Regions from separate parts of the Desulfovibrio sp. 7SRBS1 genome, predicted to be linked through region 2. Evidence: riboswitches for the same ligand, from Rfam matches in the RefSeq annotation. Region 2 holds a riboswitch; each other region holds the start of a gene.
What was found. A riboswitch is a leader RNA that binds a small molecule or an ion and turns the genes downstream of it on or off. The one in region 2 is predicted to bind cobalamin.
Positions count from the first base shown of each region.

Region 1: another riboswitch for cobalamin. It lies ahead of metE (5-methyltetrahydropteroyltriglutamate--homocysteine S-methyltransferase); the one in region 2 lies ahead of ACI0FJ_RS17950 (sirohydrochlorin cobaltochelatase).
Region 3: another riboswitch for cobalamin. It lies ahead of ACI0FJ_RS09070 (anaerobic ribonucleoside-triphosphate reductase activating protein); the one in region 2 lies ahead of ACI0FJ_RS17950 (sirohydrochlorin cobaltochelatase).

Region 1 covers NZ_JBJKFD010000001.1:1,676,410-1,679,682, reverse strand. The annotation lists gene metE (5-methyltetrahydropteroyltriglutamate--homocysteine S-methyltransferase) at 1-1,767, opposite strand, end outside; cobalamin riboswitch at 2,096-2,225, opposite strand.
Region 2 covers NZ_JBJKFD010000001.1:4,072,092-4,075,364, forward strand. The annotation lists gene ACI0FJ_RS17945 (sigma-54-dependent Fis family transcriptional regulator) at 1-665, shown strand, start outside; gene ACI0FJ_RS17950 (sirohydrochlorin cobaltochelatase) at 702-1,811, opposite strand; cobalamin riboswitch at 1,990-2,172, opposite strand; gene ACI0FJ_RS17955 (cysteine hydrolase family protein) at 2,417-2,977, shown strand; gene ACI0FJ_RS17960 (S1C family serine protease) at 3,189-3,273, shown strand, end outside.
Region 3 covers NZ_JBJKFD010000001.1:1,960,106-1,963,378, forward strand. The annotation lists gene ACI0FJ_RS09065 (ribonucleoside triphosphate reductase) at 1-1,196, opposite strand, end outside; gene ACI0FJ_RS09070 (anaerobic ribonucleoside-triphosphate reductase activating protein) at 1,099-1,881, opposite strand; cobalamin riboswitch at 1,932-2,100, opposite strand; gene ACI0FJ_RS09075 (hypothetical protein) at 2,614-3,099, opposite strand.

The DNA of each region.
Region 1 (3,273 bases), 2.4 Mb from region 2:
TTCCAGATCGGTCACTTCATCGCGAATGGCGAGGGCGATCTGGCGGCAGGTCTGGCTCCGTGGCTGGTCGTCGCGCACAAAGCTCCAGCAGAGGATGGTGACCGGCCCGGTCAGCATGCCTTTGACAGGCTTGGCGGTTTGCTTTTGGGCATACGTCGTCCAGCTTACGGTCATGGGGCGGGGCCTGTGCACGTCGCCGTAAATAACGGGCGGCTTTACACAGCGGCTGCCGTAGCTCTGCACCCAGCCGTTGGTTGTGAAGCAAAAGCCATCCAGCTGCTCGCCAAAGTATTCGACCATGTCGTTGCGTTCGGGCTCGCCATGGACAAGCACGTCCAGGCCGAGGGTCTCCTGCTCATGGATGCACTCGGTTATGGCACTCTGCATGGCTGTTATGTATGCGGACTCGTCGAGTTCTCCGATTTTTCTTTGACGGCGGGTCGCACGTATTTCCGAAGTTTGCGGGAACGATCCAATGGTTGTTGTGGGCAGTTGTGGCAGTTGGAGTCTGTCTTTCTGCAGCCGGATGCGCTCGGCAAATGGAGATTTTCTGCTGGCCATGTCCGGGGTGATGTCGTCCACCCGTTGGCGTACGCCAAGGTTGACGACCTTGGGACTTGTGGCTCTGCTTACAGCGGCTGCGTCGCTTTGGGCGAATGCGGCTGTTACATCTATACCCGAGGCTGCTTTGCCAAGTGTTGCTATTTCGCTGCATTTCTGGACAGCAAAGGCCATCCAGTTTTTGATTTCAGGGGCGAGGGTTGTTTCGGAGTTTAAATCCACGGGGCAGTGAAGGAGGGAGCAGGAGGAGCCAATAAGGAGGCGGTCATTGCCCAGGATTTCGGCAGCCTGACGTTTTTTTTTATCGGCAGCAGGAAGTCCGGTTTTCCAGATGTTGCGGCCATCCACAAGGCCGAGGGAGAGGAATTTGTCCTTGGGAAGGGTTTTGGCTACGGCGTTGAGCTGCTGCGGAGCGCGAACAAGGTCTATATGCAGCCCGGCTGTGGGCAGAGCGGTCAGCAAGGAGAGTTTGTCGTCGATGGCTCCGAAATAGGTTGCCAGAAGAATTTTGGCCGGGGCGCAGTGCTGTTGCAGTCTTGTGTAGGCGTCGACAAAACGTTGCGAAAAGCCGGGGGGAGTGTCCAAGCAGAGAATAGGCTCGTCGATCTGAATCCACTCGCAGCTCTGGGAAAGACGTTCCACGATTTGCCCATACACGGCAAGACAGTCGTCGAGTGCGTTCCATTTATCGTAGTCCGGCCGGGTGGACTTCGCCAGGTGGAGGAACGTGAAGGGGCCGGGGAGAACTGCCTTGGGCTTCAGTCCGGCATCCAAGGCCTCCTGGACTTGTGCGAACAGGCGGGACGAGGAAAGTGAAAATTTTTGGTAGGGAGCAATTTCAGGAACAATATAGTGGTAGTTGGTATCAAACCATTTGGTCATTTCCATGGCAGGGAGGTGGTCGCCTCCACGGGCAAGCTGGAAATAGGCCTCAAGGTCGGCGTCGCAGTCCGGCGAGCCAAAGCGTTGTGGAATGCAGCCGAGCGTGACTGCCGTGTCCAGCATGTGGTCGTAGAAGGAGAAGTCTCCAACGGGTACGAGGTCAAGACCTGCTTCGGCTTGAATCTTCCAGTTTTCCAGGCGCCGTTCCTTTCCTGCATTGAGGAGTTCGTCCTGGCTGATGGATTTTCGCCAAAAGGCTTCCATGGCTTTTTTGAGTTCCCTGTCACGTCCAATGCGGGGGAATCCCAGAGAATGTGTACGCATGTGCTCCTCCGTGGAATGAATAAGCATTCCTGTGTTCGGTTTCGGGGCCGGTGTGGCTTTTCCGGCGCGGTCGAAAATCGTGAAAATGCGGAGCGATCTGCTGGAGTGTGAGGATGCCACGAACTATCCGGCCAATCCGGCCAAATGCTTCGCTGTGCTCCTGGTGCATGCCGGGCATGGGAGATTTTGTTCCACGATTACATACGTGGTGCTTTGTGTCGACGAAAAGGCTTTCTTTATCACGCTGTTTCCGTCAACAGCAAATCCTGTCTGCTTCGGCATAGTTTTCCAGCCCATATCGCGGGGCCTTGTTTCGTGCTGGCGAGGCGTCTTCCGGCTTCCGGTGCGTTGGCTGACCAACATGCCATTTTGTCTCTCCTTCCCGGCAAAACCAGTGAAGAGGCGGGCGTACTTTCCGGTTACGGCAGCGCGTCTGCGACGGATTTGCACCGTCTTCCGTTTCTCGCGAGCTTTGGTTAAAGATTAATCAAATATCATTTAATTTAGATATAGTTGTGTGAACTTTATGTCAATCATTTTACTCACCACTTTGCAAAAGAAATTACTTGAAAGCCAAAACGGAAAAGAGAGCAAAAGGAGCCCAGATAGTGGGGCGATCGGGACAAGGCGAATGGGAAAAATGATTTTGTTCGGGGGACGGACCGCAGCATGGGATGAAGCAGCATCAGAATGAAGGGAATGGAAATGTTCCGGCGACCTATTTTGGGGGTCCAGCGAGTTACTTCCCGTTCAAAGCAAAGGACATGTGCACTATGATTCCCACATGGAGTCCCACAGAGCTGGGATACTCCCTTGCTTTTGGGGAAACGGAGAGCCAGGGAGCTGAAGATTGCCAAAGCTTGCTTTGGTAGACCTTGGGAGTGGGTGGCTTTTGCTCGGGCAGAAAACAGAAAGCTAAGCGGCCGAGTACAGGAACTTCATCGAGCCAAATAAGGGAGGCACCTTTGGCGGGCGGAGGGGCCATTCCACGGAAGCCAAAGGTGCCCTGCAGGAAGGAATAGGACAAAAAAGAAAATTATGATTTGCTGAGAGCCTTCATCATTCCCTTTGCATGATTCCGAATAGCTCTTTCGGGCCGCTAATCCGCTACTAGCAATCTGTGAACGTGGCACCATCACAGCCTGTTCGCGCACTGAAACTTTTGGGTGCAGCGGATGCCAGCAAATGTTCTGCTCGTGGAGCTGCGTAATGCAGAGCTGCCTGCTGTCGTCTATTGTAAAAACAACAGCAATTCACCACCACCGGGACAGCTCATCGTTCCCCTTGCGTCGTACAAACCGTGTGTTTCTCTTGGGCATTTGGGCATTTGGGCTCTCAGGAGCGGGCCCGTTGTAGGTCTTGCCTCTGTTTTTGAGACCTGATCCTTCACAAATACGCTTTGTAGTGTGCCGGACAGACTCGTGTCTCGACTGCACATCCGTTTCACAAAAATACAGCACTCCACACGGCATGTTTCGCTCCGGCATATCCCGTCTTGGGCATGTC
Region 2 (3,273 bases):
AAAACGGCACATTCCGCAACGACCTGTTCTACCGGCTCAATGTGCTGGTTATTAATGTACCGCCGTTGAATTACCGCCGTGGGGACGTCCGACTGCTGGCCAATTTTTTCCTGCAAAAGATTACTCCCACACTGGGCAAGAGGCTGGATGGGTTCAGCCCTGGCGCCATGCACTGTCTGGAAGCCTACAACTGGCCGGGGAATGTGCGGGAACTGGAAAATCTGGTGGAGCGCACAGCCGTGATGGCCGACGGGCCTCTTATTCGTCGGGATGATTTGCCGTCGGAAATTTGGATGGCCTCGTCGGGGGAAAATTTGGGCGAAGATTTGGGGGAACCGTTTGGGAAGCCTGTGGGTTCGGCGGTTCACGAGCCTTTTTGTGGACCGGTTTGTGGGGCGGATCTGGAGCCAGCTGCCGGGCTGTTCGCCCCGCAGGTCGAAACCGCCACACAGCCCGACATCCAGCCCGGCGGGCTGTGGGAAAGCAGGACGGAACCTTTGGAGGAGTCCAACCACAGCAGGGAGAGAAGGCGCATTATCCGGGCCTTGCATGCATCGAGCGGAAACGTCAGTGCAGCGGCAAAGGAGGTGGGAGTTTCCCGCGTTACCTTTTATGCGCACCTCAGGCGGCACGGTTTGTCGCTGGATTCCTTTCGCGAGGAATAATTTCTCGGAAGCGTTCAGCCGACTTTGGCCAGTGCGCTACCCCTTTTGCAAGGCGGCCACGGCCTTGGCCAGATGGTCATGCCAGATGTCGCGGAAGGCCTTGTGTTCCAAAGATCCGGTGGTGACGGGCATGACCTCCAACCCCATGGAGGAAAGGACCTGTTTCCAGGCCTGGGCCTTGTCGCCGAACATGTCCACCTGCACGTGATGGCCGGGCAGACACATGAAGGGCACCAAAAAAACGCGCTGCACGCCCTTGTCGAGGAACCGCTGTCCTATTTCCGCCGGACCGTTCCTGTCCATGAGCGTACCCATGGCGATGTTGGGTGCGGTCCGCATCAGCAGATTTTCCAATGCCAGATAAAATGCATGGCCCTGGTGATAGGTGCCGTGTCCCACCAGGATGATTCCGTCGTTCGCCTCTGTCTTGGGCAGTAGGCTGTGCATGATGATTTGGGCGGTGCGTTCCATGTCTGCCATGGTCTGCATGAGCGGCGCGCCAATGGTCACTTTGGTCAGCCCCTTGCGTGGGTGGACCATGGCCTTTGCCTGCTGCACGGTCCATTCGTATTCCACGCCCGGTACGGTGTGCACGGACTGTACTGCCACATGGCTGAATCCGTCGTCGACCATCTGCGAGAGGGCTTCGGCTACGGACAGGTGTTCCATGCCTCGCGCACGAAGTTTGGCCCGTATGCGGTTGGCCGTGAAGGCCCAGCGAACGTCCATGTCCGGGTAGGCTGCCCGGACTTCTTCTTCGAACAGATCATAATATTTGTGGGTGTGCGGCAGTGCGCAGCCAAAGGCCGAGAGCAGGATGCCGTGTTTGCCGGTGCGGGGTTTGGGGACGCCGCCGTGGTGATGATGGTGGGAATGATGACAATGTTCGTTATGCTGATTGTCGTGATCGTCGTGACCGTGGTGATCATCGTGCTCGATGTGGTCATGGTGGTCACGGTGAGCATCGTGATCGTGGTGATCAGGGGCATTCCCGTTATGGTGATGCTGGTGCCCGTGGTGGTGTTCTTCATGGTCATGGTTATGGTCATGGGCATGACCATGGCAACATGTGCCGCTGGCTGCATCGTGCGCACTATGTTCTTTGGGAGCGGCTTTTTTCCGGGGCTTGTGGGGTACTTGGGGCATGGTGTCTCCTTGGGGCAAGCAAAGGGGAATCCCCCAGATTGGTCCAAATGGGCACAGGCCATTACAGGACGTTAGGGAGCAAACAACAATATATTCGAAACTGGTTCGTATATGGCGCGCGGGGCCGTTTGGACCACGCCTGGCGAATTCCGTCTGAAAAGCACTCCCGCTTTTCCTGGCGGAGAAGGTGTTGTTGGCAGGTCTCCTGGCTTGTGAGTCAATGACGATTTCCAGGTCTTCCCGAGTTTTCGGTGACCAATGGCAGGGGAAATTGTCTCTTCGCTTACAGTTGCGGGGGCAGCGCTGGTTTTTCACCAGCTTCCCTGTTTAACCCTACGGGACCAACAAAAAAATGGATATATTGGGGGACATGGAAAGTCAAACCGGGGCGCGCAGGATTTCCAAAAAAGAGTAGGCAGGCTGGGGCGGTTTTTCTATACTACAGAGGTTGATTTTGTGTGTTGCGGTTGTTCAGGTCGTTCATCATACGAGTTAACTCAACCCTCTTCTTTTTCTTATAAACAACGTCATGGAAACTGTCGGACGATCAGAAAGATCGACTCTGTCTCATGTTGTATGAATAATAAACCAGATGGAGATGAAATATGGGCTATACACCAGATGCAAAGACAGCGCTTATTGTGATGGATGTGCAAAAAGGATTGGACGATCCTATTTTTGGAGAAAGAAGCAATCCAAAGGCAGAAGAGAACATCTCTCGTATAATCTCATTTTGGAGGAAGGAAAAACGTTCTGTAATTCACATCCAGCATTGTTCTGTAAATCCAGACTCACCACTTCGCCCAGGCCAACCTGGATTTGAGTTCAAGCCGGAAGCAGAGCCCATTGCAGGGGAGCCAATCTTTCAGAAGTCTGTGCACAGTGCCTTTATTGGTACAGATTTGGAATCGTATCTCCGGTCTGAAAATATTGAAAAAGTCGTTATCATAGGCTTAACAGCAGACCAATGTGTGTCAACAACCACGCGTATGGCGGGGAACCTTGGTTTTGATGTCTTGCTTGTTTCCGACGCCACAGCAACATTCAATAAAATTGGTCCGGATGGCATAGAATATAGTGCTGAAATAATTTTAGCTGTGAATTTATGCAGCTTGCATAAGGAATTTTGCGAAGTCATTACGACCAAGCAGTTATTGAGCGCGTAGCGGCGGCGAATCGATCGTTTCAATCCGACGTTCTTTTTTGCAGCGTTTCGGGATCAGCGCATCTGGACCGGCGAATCTGGACCGGCGAATCTGGACTGGGCGCGAGGAAAGGCGGGCAGGAGAAGGGAATAGGGCAGGAGATGGCAATGATACCCTGTCCCTAAATCGGCAATAGATTGACGTGTTTCTTTTGATACGTCATACCGGGAGCATGCGAAATCGAGCCCTCCTGTTTCTGCTCTGCTGCGTCCTGCTCTGCACCGCCTGCGGCAAGTCCCATTATGCCACGGAACAAG
Region 3 (3,273 bases), 2.1 Mb from region 2:
TGGGCAAGATAGGCCAGCTTGGGCAGGTTGAGCGTAACCACGCCGATGGAGCCGGTCAGGTCGCCCGCGCCGAACAGTCCACCGGTTTTCTTGCGCAGTTCACGCAGGTCCATCTGCAGACGGCAGCACATGGAGCGGACGTCTTCGGGGGCCAGGTCCGAGCTGATGAAGTTCTGAAAATAGGGAGCGCCGTATTTGGCGGTCATTTTCAGCAGCAAGTCCCCCACTTCGCTGTCCCAGGGAAAATCTTCCGTGATGTTGTAGGTGGGGATGGGAAAGGAAAAGATACGGCTGTGGTGGTCGCCGCGCAGCATCACTTCCAGGAAGGCGCGGTTGATCATTTCCATTTCGGGAATGAAATCGCCGTAGGTGGCATCCTGCAACTTACCGCCGATGATCACGGCTTCGGACGCCAGATGCTTGGGCGGATTGAGATCGAACGTCAGGTTGGTGAACGGGCTCTGCCCACCCCAGCGCGAGGTCGTATTCAGGTTGAACACGAACTTCTGCATGGCCTGAAAGACTTCGTCGTAGCTCAGATTGTCGTGGCGGACAAAGGGAGCCAGGTACGTGTCCATGTTGTTGAAGGCCTGGGCACCAGCCCATTCGTTCTGCAGGGTGCCGAGAAAGTTGACCATCTGCCCCAAAGCGGAGTCGAAATGGCGGGCCGGGCCGGCGCAGGAACGGTCTTCCAGTCCGAAACCTTCCAGCAGCAGGTCGCGCAGGCTCCAGCCCGCGCAATACCCGGCCAGCCCAAAGGACAGATCGTGGATGTGGAAGTAGCCGTGCTCGTGGGCCTGGCGGACTTCCTCAGGATATTTTTCCAGCGCATAGCGGGCCTGAACCGTTCCGGACAGGTGCAGCATGAGCCCCTGAAAGGAATGGGTCATGTTGGCGTTTTCACTCACACGCCAGTCGGCCTTGTTCAGGTAGTTGTCTATGGTGTCCTTGATGTCGAGATAGGCCTCGGTATGCTCACGGAGCTGGCGGCGCTTTTCCCTATAGATAACATAGCGACGGGCCACATGGTACAGACGGGACTCCATGAGCACCATCTCGACCATGTCCTGAACCTGTTCCTGGTCGGCAATATCTACATCACCAAGCTTGGCTTCTACTTTCCCCGCCAGACGTTTGGCCAGCAGCGGGTCCTTCACCCCGCTCGCTTTCAGGGCTTTCAGAATGGCCAGGGCAATCCTCTCCGTGGACCAGGTCTCCAGACAACCGTCGCGTTTGCTTATCTTGCTGGGCATTGCTTCTCCGTGGGGGGACGTAGTCTTGCAACGTCAGTTTAAAACCGTTGGGCAGATAGGTCTTGGCAGTCTCGATATCCTGGGCATCGAGCAGAGGTACTTTGGTAAGGCGAAAACGAAAGACGTCCGGCTGCTTTGCGGCCAGAGCGAAAATCCACTCAAGGGATTCCTGCGCCTGACGTTCGGTGCATGTATCGCCGGTAAGGGCCGGATACTTGTGCCATGGACCTTTCACGTCCACAAAAAACGCGTCGGCAAGCTTTTGTTCCAAAAGCATGCTCACGGTGCCCGGCTGCAACCCGTTGGTATCAACCTTGACGGGCAGCCCAAAGCTCCTCATGTCCTGAAGGAATGCGGGGAAATCGGGAACAATGGTGGGTTCCCCGCCGGAAATGACAATGCCGTCGAGCCAGTCCTTGCGGCGCTCGATGTAATTGACCACGTCGGGTGTAAACAAGGCAGGTTGTTTTTCCGGGTGCCAGGCAATGTTCGCATTGTGGCAAGTGGGGCAACGCAGGTTGCATCCGCCGAAAAACAGAACACAGGTGGTGTGACCAGGCCAATCGCAAAGGCTCAGAGGTTGGAGTCCCCGAAGCAGCTGCCAGGCCGGAGAAAGTTTGTCGTGCATGCGGCTGTATTTTGTGTGGCTGAACGTTGTCGTCTTCCTTGTGGAAGACTTTTGGAGGAAGTCTTCAGGCAGGGTCTGCTGGCTTATCCCGAATCGGCAAGAACATTCTGAAAACATTCACTGATTCGCGAAATACAGCGGCGGAACCGCTCCGGAATCGCACCGGAAAACCGAAAAAAAATCAAGCGATTAAGCGTAACCTGAAGAAATAATTCGCAATTTTCCATCCTGCCCCAAAGGCCGGAAGACAATCGCGCACATTGAGAGTGAACCTACTTCATCAGCCATTTCTTGTACAGTGCAGCTCTGTTCAAAAGCGTTACTTTATTTTGGCTCATCGCCGATTACAAGCAATTAGGTTCAATTAATCATGTCTGAAAAACTTTTTCCACAGGACAGTGGAGGGGGACCCCCTATTCGGCAGGGCATCAAAAAAAATTGAAAAAAAGCCCCGGCCATTTCACATGGCGGGACTTTATCTTATCGGCAAAGCATCTGGAGCGTACTGACAGCGCATGTTTCACGGAATAGGATTAGGAACAGCACTCCCCGGATTATACACAGGCCGGTCATAGATCTAAATAAAAAGTCCGTGGAATACATTTATGTACCTCACGGACTTTTCCTGCCAAAAACCACCCTGCTCTTGTCCGGCCCGCTGCACGCGGCCATATGGGAAGGCAGTTTACTGTTTCTTTCCGGCGAATTTTCCGGCTTCCCCGGTCGGCCAGTTCAGGAGTCGGCCAGTTCCTTGGCAATTTCTTCAGGAGTCATGTTCCAGAAAGGAAAGCCGTCCTTGGTGCGCCGCACCTTGACGAATTCGTTCTCGGTCTTCTTGATCTTGGTGGCCATGAGCACATCGTGCCCGTCGATTTCCACCCAAGCACCGTATATCTTTATTTTCTGTCCGGGCCGCAGATTGAGCGCTTCCAATTGCTCGTGGATGTACCCCTTGGGAGCCACATGCACCACAATATCTTCGCCGTCCGCACGGTCCTTTACCACAATGGCCGATCCCACTGCCATTCCTGGCAAGGGAGTCACATCTATAAGCTCTACAAAGCTGCCCTTGATCTTATCGTACTCGGCAACGTCGTACATTTTACTGTATTCGCCGTCCGCCTCCCAGCCGACAAACGTGTCCGCTGCCAGGGCAAAGGACCCCCACATGAATATCCCCAAAAAGACAACGGCCAGAGCCGACGCTGTATGCCGCATAGGTGAAACTCCTTTCTTCGCGTTTATCTGAGAATAGGCGGGGGGAGTTTTTTTTTCAAGCAGAGATGCGAACACACATCGACCGCATCCCATGACACGCCCATATAAATAATAAAATATAATTGGGTACCAAGGATTTGCTCTGCCCTATCCCCCCCAATGGCCCTTTGGACA